Regions from separate parts of the Stenotrophomonas maltophilia complex sp. Om-AH-Sm3 genome, predicted to be linked through region 3. Evidence: predicted binding sites of a transcription regulator. Region 3 holds the regulator's gene; each other region holds the start of a gene.

Region 1 (2,263 bases), on a different contig from region 3:
CCGCCCACGAAGTGGTGGGGCTGGACGGCAGCCCGTTTGCCACCACGCGCATCATTGCCGATGTCAGCGATCGGCAGGCCGTCGCGCGCGCGATGCAGGGCGTGGATGCGGTCATCCATACCGCGGCCCTGCATGCCCCACATGTCGGCCTGGTGCCGGATGCGGTGTTCCAGCAGATCAACGTGGATGCCACGGCGCACCTGCTGCAGGCGGCACGCGAAGCCGGTGCACGGCGCTTCGTGCTGACCAGCACCACTGCGTTGTATGGCCATGCCGTGGTGGCCGGTGGCTGCCGTTGGATCGACGAAGACACCGAGCCGCTGCCGCGCACGATCTACCACCGTACCAAGCTGCAGGCAGAGACCCTGGCCGAAGCCGCCGCTACGCCGGGCTTCAGCGTTCGCGTGCTGCGCATGGGCCGGTGTTTCCCGGAACCGCCCGAACGGATGGCGATGTTCCGCCTGCACCGCGGCATCGACGCCCGCGATGTGGCCAGCGCACATGCTGCACTGCTGCTCGACGAAGGCGCCCCGTTCGCGCGCTACCTTGCCTGTGCGCCGACGCCGTTCCGGCGCGAGGACTGCCTGGAGCTGGCCACCCACCCGCGCAGCGTGCTGGCCCGTCGCGCGCCGCAGCTGCTGGCCGAATTCGAACGCCGTGGCTGGCCGCTGCCATTGAGCATCGACCGTGTCTACGACAGTGCCCGCCTGCGCGGCGCGCTGGGCTGGAAACCGTGCTTCGGGCCGGACGACGTGCTTCAGCAGTATGCCGTCGGCAGCATCGAGGTACTGCCGCGGGCACAGTGGATCAAGGACCGCGTGGCCGAGTGAGGGCATCGCAGAGGGGGAGCGTTGAGCCGACCCTGAGCGGATTCAGGAATGTGCAGGCCGACCGCCTCAACCTCGTTGGCGGGCGGCCGCTAACCCAGTGCGCTTCCAGCGCCGGGCGCGCCCCGGCGGCCGGTGGCCTGCGCGACGGATCGCGCGCCTGCGCGGTGCCCTCGTGGTGCCGGTCGTCCTGAACTGCCTTGCGGACCCTCCCATGTCTTCTTCCCGCTCTGCCGCTGCCCAACGCCCGGGCAGCATCGCCCACAAGTTGATGCTGGGCACCGCCGTGATCGCGCTGCTGTGCTTCGGCCTGACCGCCTTCCTGATCTACCGACAGGCCAGCGCCAGTCTGATCAGCGCCTCGCGCCAGACCATGACCAGCGAGGCCAACGCCGAGGCGCGCCAGGTGGCAGCTGATCTGGGCACCGCTTTCGCCAGCAATGACGCCATGGTCGAGGCCGTGCTGGCCCAGCGTGCCCGTGGTGACATACCCGACCGCGCCAGCCTGGCGGCGGTGCTCGGCGAACAGCTGCGTGCTCATCCTCAATGGCTGGGCAAGAGCACCATGTGGGAGGCCGATGCCTTCGACGGCAAGGATGCGGAGTTCGTCAATTCCGAAGCACACGATGCCACCGGCCGCTACATGAGCTACTGGGCCTGGCAAGACGGCAAACCGCAGCAGTCGGTGATGACCGACTACACCGAGACTGCCAGCGGTTCCGGTGACTGGTACATGGTGCCCAGCCGCGACAAGCTGCCCAAGGTCAGCGAACCTTACGCCTATGACATCGCCGGCCAGAAGGTGCTCATGAGCACCCTGAGCACGCCGATCATCGAGAACGGCAGATTCCTGGGCGTGTTCACCGTCGACTTCTCGCTGGCAGCGCTGCAGAAGCACCTGTCAACGCTGAAGCCGATGGGGGCTGGCCGCGTCGAACTGCTGTCGCCCAAGGGCGTGGTGCTGGCCTCGGCCAATGCCGCCGAGATCGGCAAGCCGCGCAACGATGCCCTGACCCGCAGCATGCTGGCCGACATCGCCGCCGACCGTCCGTTCGAGGCCTTCAGCCCCGACGCGGCCGGCAACGTACGCGTGTATGTGCCGCTGCGCGTGGGCGACGCCCCGCAACGCTTCGCGCTGGGCGTGGTGATGCCGCATGCGGTGATCGTGTCTGAGGCACGCCAGCTGCTGTGGCTGACCCTGCTGGTCGGCGTAATCGCCGCGCTGACCCTCAGCGCGGGCGTCTACGTGCTGCTGCGCCGCCTGGCGATCCGCCCGTTGGCCGAAGCGGTGCGCGTGGCCGGCGATGTCGCCGCCGGCAAGCTGGACAGCACGCTGCCGGCGCGCAGCAACGACGAAGTGGGGCGCCTGCTGGACGCAATGCAGGGCATGCGTGGGCAGCTGCAGTCGGTGATGGCTGCGCAGGCCGAAATGGCGC
Region 2 (2,263 bases), on a different contig from region 3:
ACCGGTTCCGTCACCGGCGCGGCGGCCACCGTCGATGGCGCTTCCGGCAGCGCGTCGGTCACCGGCTCATCCATATCGCGGTGCAGCCACCAACCTGCACCCAATCCCAGCAGAACACCCAGCACGATCAGTTGCGAAAGACGCATCGACTCACTCCTGCATCACGACAGGCACCGAGGTGTCCACTGCGTCGGCCACGCGCAGCGCATCCCAGTTGGTCATGCGTACGCAGCCATGCGACTCGGTCTTGCCGACATGGCCGGGCTCGGGCGTGCCATGCAGGCCGTAATGCGGCTTGGACAGGTCGATCCAGACCCGGCCGACCGGATTGTTCGGGCCGGGCGGCAGCGTGGCTTTCTTTTCGCCCTTGCGTGCATCCCAGAACAGCTTGGGGTTGTAGTGGAACGGCGGGTCGCGGTAAACGCCCAGGATCTTCCATTCGCCGATCGGCAGCGGGTCGTGCTGGCTGCCGGATGACACCGGCACCTGCGCGATCAGCTTGCCCTGCGCGTCCAGTAGCTGCAGCGTGGAGTCGGATTTGTCGACCACGATCCTGGCGGCCTTCGGCAATGCGGCCGGGGCGATGTTGGGGACCTGGATGCGGCTGCCAGCCCTGGTCAGATCCACGCCGGGATTGAGCATCTTCATCAGCTCTGGGGACGCGTGGAAGCGCTCGCCCAAGGCTTCTTCCACACTGCTGTAGCCCAGCGATTTCAGCTTGGCCTGGGCGGCGGGTCCTTTCGGTATCGGCTGGAACGGGCCGGCGACATCCTCAGCAGTCAGCGTGTAGCTGGCCAGCGGCGTGATCGTATCGGCCTGCAGAGCCTTCCAGGTGGCGTCGTCCAGCTCACCCGTTACGGTCAGGCCGTGTGCCGTCTGGAAGCCTGACACCGCCCGCCGCTGGTTGCTGCCTACCTCACCATCAATCTGGCCCGGAGAGAAGTTCGCACGATCCAGCAGCACCTGGGCATGCAGTGCGGAGCGCACTGCGGTGTCCGGGCCAGCCTTCTCGGCAATGGGGGCGGGCAGGTTGGGCGGCGGCGCCTGCGCGAAGGCCGGGGACGCCAGCAGCGAGATTGCGAGCAGGGTGGATCGGGACACAGATGAGCGCATTGGGATCTCCAGCAGGTACGCCGCCACCTTGCCCGCAGACGGTGCGGAGCCGCCGTGAAAGGGATCTGATACCCGCATGAGCAGGCATGTCATTGCGGCCGGCTGGCACCGGCAGGTGCCGCTGGGACGGGGACTCACCAAGGTGAACGGTGGCCGACGCCGTCGATGGGCGGCGATCAAGATTGCCTGCCGTGCCGCCGATAAGGCCACATCCCCCCGTTTTGGATACCCCCATGAACTACTTGAGGAACGTCAGGGTTGCCTGGCGTCTTGGGCTGGGCTTTGGCCTGTTGCTGCTGCTGGTTGCCGCCGTAGTGGCCACCGGCGCCACCGCCAGCGTCGTGCAGAAGCGCGCGATGCAGCAGGTGGTCGACGTCAGCGTGGCCAAGGTGCGCCTGTTGTCGCAGATGCTCGACGCCAACAACCAGATGATGGTGGTGCGCCGCGAGATGCTGATCCGTCAGGGCGAAGACCGCGGCAGCGATGAGAAGCGCATTGCCGATCTGGTCAAGCGCTATGAGGCCAGCTGGACCGCCTACCAGGCACTGCCAGGCGATGCGGAGGGCAAGGCCATCGCGGAAACCATCGCGGCCAAGCGTGCCATCGCGCGCCCGCTCAACAAGCAGACCAGCGAACTGATGGAGCAGGGCGACTACCCGGGCGCCGTGGCGCTGACCCTGGGTCCGGTGCAGGAAGCCGCCAACGGCTGGAACAAGGCGCTGTCCGATGGCGTGGACTTCGAGGAGAAGGAAAGCCGTGAGGCTGCCGCCGAGGCGATCCGCCTGGGCGAGCGCAGCCTGCTGCAGCTGCTGGTGCTGGGCGGCGTCGCGCTGCTGGTGGGCATCGGTGCCTCGGTGATGATCGGCCGCAGCCTGACCGGTCCGCTGGCGCGCGCGGTGAACCTGGCCGAGCGCCTGTCCAAGGGACAGCTGGACCAGGAGTTCCGCCTCGGTGGCCGCGACGAGCTGACCCAGCTGGGCGAGGCGATGGCCAGCGTGCGCCAGAGTGTGCAGGCGGCGATCGGCGCGCAGTTGCAGATGGCCGAGCAGCACGAGGCCGGTGCAATCCGCTATCGCATGGACGCCAGTGCGTTCCCCGGTGATTTCGGCCGCATGGTGCAGGCCACCAACAGCCTGGTGGAGTCGCACGT
Region 3 (2,263 bases):
CGCACGCTGCTGCTGGACGCCGACCTCGGCCTGGCCAACATCGACGTGATCCTGGGCTTGAACCCCACCTTTACGCTGGCCGACCTGGTTGCCGGCCGCTGCTCGCTGGACGATGTCATCGTCGAAGGCCCGAACGGCGTGCTGGTGGTCCCGGCCGCGTCCGGCCGCCGGCACATGGCCGAGCTGGCCCCGGCCGAGCACGTCGGCCTAGTCAACGTGTTCTCCGAGCTGGAGCGCGAGCTGGACATCATGGTGGTGGACACCGCCGCGGGCATCACCGACGGCGTGCTGACCTTCTGCCAGGCCGCGCAGGACACCGTGGTCGTGGTCTGTGACGAGCCGGCTTCAATCACCGACGCCTACGCGCTGATCAAGGTGCTCTCGCGTGAACGGGGCGTGGACCGCATCCAGGTGGTGGCCAACATGGTACGCGACCCCAATGAGGGCCGCGTGCTGTACGAGAAGCTGACCCGCGTCTGCGAGAAGTTCCTCGCCGATGTTTCGCTGAACTACCTGGGCTGCGTGCCGCAGGATGACTGGCTGCGCCTGTCGGTGCAGCGCCAGCAGCCGGTGGTGAAGGCCTACCCGTCCAGCCCGTCCGCACTGGCGATCACCGAGATCGCGCGCCGCACGGCCCGCTGGCAGGCGCCGACCGAACCACGCGGCGGCGTCGAGTTCTTCCTCGAACGCATCCTCAAGCAGCGCGGGGTGGCGGCATGAAGGGCGCGGCCCAGTACAGGGAAGTCCAGCGCTCGGCGGCCAACGAGGTCATCGCCCAGCACTCGGACCTGGTGCGGCGCATCGCCCACCATCTGGCCGCGCGCCTGCCGGCCAGCGTCGAAGTCGACGACCTGATCCAGGCTGGCATGATGGGCCTGATCGAGGCTTCGCGCAGCTACGACGCCGACCAGGGCGCCTCGTTCGAGACCTATGCCTCGATCCGTATCCGTGGCTCGATGATCGACGAGATCCGCCGTGGCGACTGGGTGCCGCGCTCGGTGCACCGCCGTGCACGCGATGCTGCGGCCACCATCCGCCGCCTGGAACAGAGCAGCGGCCGCGCCGCCAGCGCCACCGAAGTGGCCGCCGCGATGGAGATGCCACTGCCCGAATACCTGCGCCTGATGGAAGACGCCGCGCGTGGCCAGGTGCTGAGCCTGGAGTCGCGCATTGAGGACCAGGGCGAGCTGGACACGGTCGCACAGGGTGGCCCGACCCCGCAGCAGGTGCTGGAGCGCAGCGAGTTCGGCCGCGAGCTGGGCAAGGCCATCGGCCATCTGCCCGAGCGCGAACAGCTGGTGCTCTCGCTCTACTACGAGCAGGAACTCAACCTGAAGGAGATCGGCGCGGTGCTCGGCGTGAGCGAGTCGCGGGTCTGCCAGATCCACGGCCAGGCCGTGCTGCGCCTGCGCGGCCGGCTGAAGGTATTCGAGGCCGTCGACGCCGGCCTCGAAGAATGAACATCCCCGAGGCAGCTGCCCCCGGCCGCCCGGAATGAACAACAAAGGAACTCTGCTTTGAACAAGAACATGCGCATCCTGATCGTCGACGACTTCTCGACCATGCGTCGCATCGTCAAGAACCTGCTGGGCGATCTGGGCTTCACCAACACCGCCGAAGCCGAGGACGGGCATGCCGCGCTGTCGCTGCTGCAGAGCCAGCCGTTCGATTTCGTGGTCACCGACTGGAACATGCCGGTCATGACCGGCATCGAGCTGCTCAAGGCGATCCGTGCCGACGCCAAGCTGAAGACCCTGCCGGTGCTGATGGTCACCGCCGAAGCCAAGCGCGAGCAGATCATCGAAGCGGCCCAGAACGGCGTGAACGGCTACATCATCAAGCCGTTCACCGCGCAGACGCTGGAAGAGAAGCTCGGCAAGATCTTCGAACGCCTGGCGGCCAGTGCCTGATGGATACCACGGTCGACAAGAATGCCCTCGCCCTGCGCCTGCAGGAAGCACTGGACGCACTGGAGTCCGGTGACGAAACCGCCTGGCGGCAACGCATCGACGGACTGGTCGCGCTGCGCACGCAGCCGATGATGAGCGGCCTCTCGCGGCTGGCCCGCGAGCTCGGGCAGGCCCTGGGTGAACTGCCGACCGTGCCCAGCGAGGCCGGCGAACTGGACGATGCCTGCGCACGCCTGGACCACGTGGTGGCGATGACCGAACAGGCGACGCACCGCACCCTGGACCTGGCCGAGGAATGCCGCAGCCTGACCGAACAGCTGCGCGCCGAAGGCCTGCAGCCGGGCCAGGATGCA

What was found. Region 3 encodes FliA, which starts transcription of late flagellar genes. Its sites were predicted from a motif close to TAAAGTTTNNCNNNCNNNGGCCGATAA; they were not measured.
Region 1: a site for FliA is predicted at 897-923, ahead of AC10QF_RS13875 (methyl-accepting chemotaxis protein). Genes of this name have one in related genera too.
Region 2: a site for FliA is predicted at 1,291-1,317, ahead of AC10QF_RS16520 (methyl-accepting chemotaxis protein). Genes of this name have one in related genera too.

What each region holds. Positions count from the first base shown of each region.
Region 1 covers NZ_JBYBLQ010000010.1:150,711-152,973, reverse strand. The annotation lists gene AC10QF_RS13880 (NAD-dependent epimerase/dehydratase family protein) at 1-830, shown strand, start outside; gene AC10QF_RS13875 (methyl-accepting chemotaxis protein) at 1,042-2,263, shown strand, end outside.
Region 2 covers NZ_JBYBLQ010000015.1:70,354-72,616, forward strand. The annotation lists gene AC10QF_RS16510 (M23 family metallopeptidase) at 1-146, opposite strand, end outside; gene AC10QF_RS16515 (L,D-transpeptidase family protein) at 151-1,113, opposite strand; gene AC10QF_RS16520 (methyl-accepting chemotaxis protein) at 1,347-2,263, shown strand, end outside.
Region 3 covers NZ_JBYBLQ010000003.1:345,299-347,561, forward strand. The annotation lists gene AC10QF_RS06190 (MinD/ParA family ATP-binding protein) at 1-720, shown strand, start outside; gene AC10QF_RS06195 (RNA polymerase sigma factor FliA) at 717-1,460, shown strand; gene cheY (chemotaxis response regulator CheY) at 1,518-1,910, shown strand; gene AC10QF_RS06205 (protein phosphatase CheZ) at 1,910-2,263, shown strand, end outside.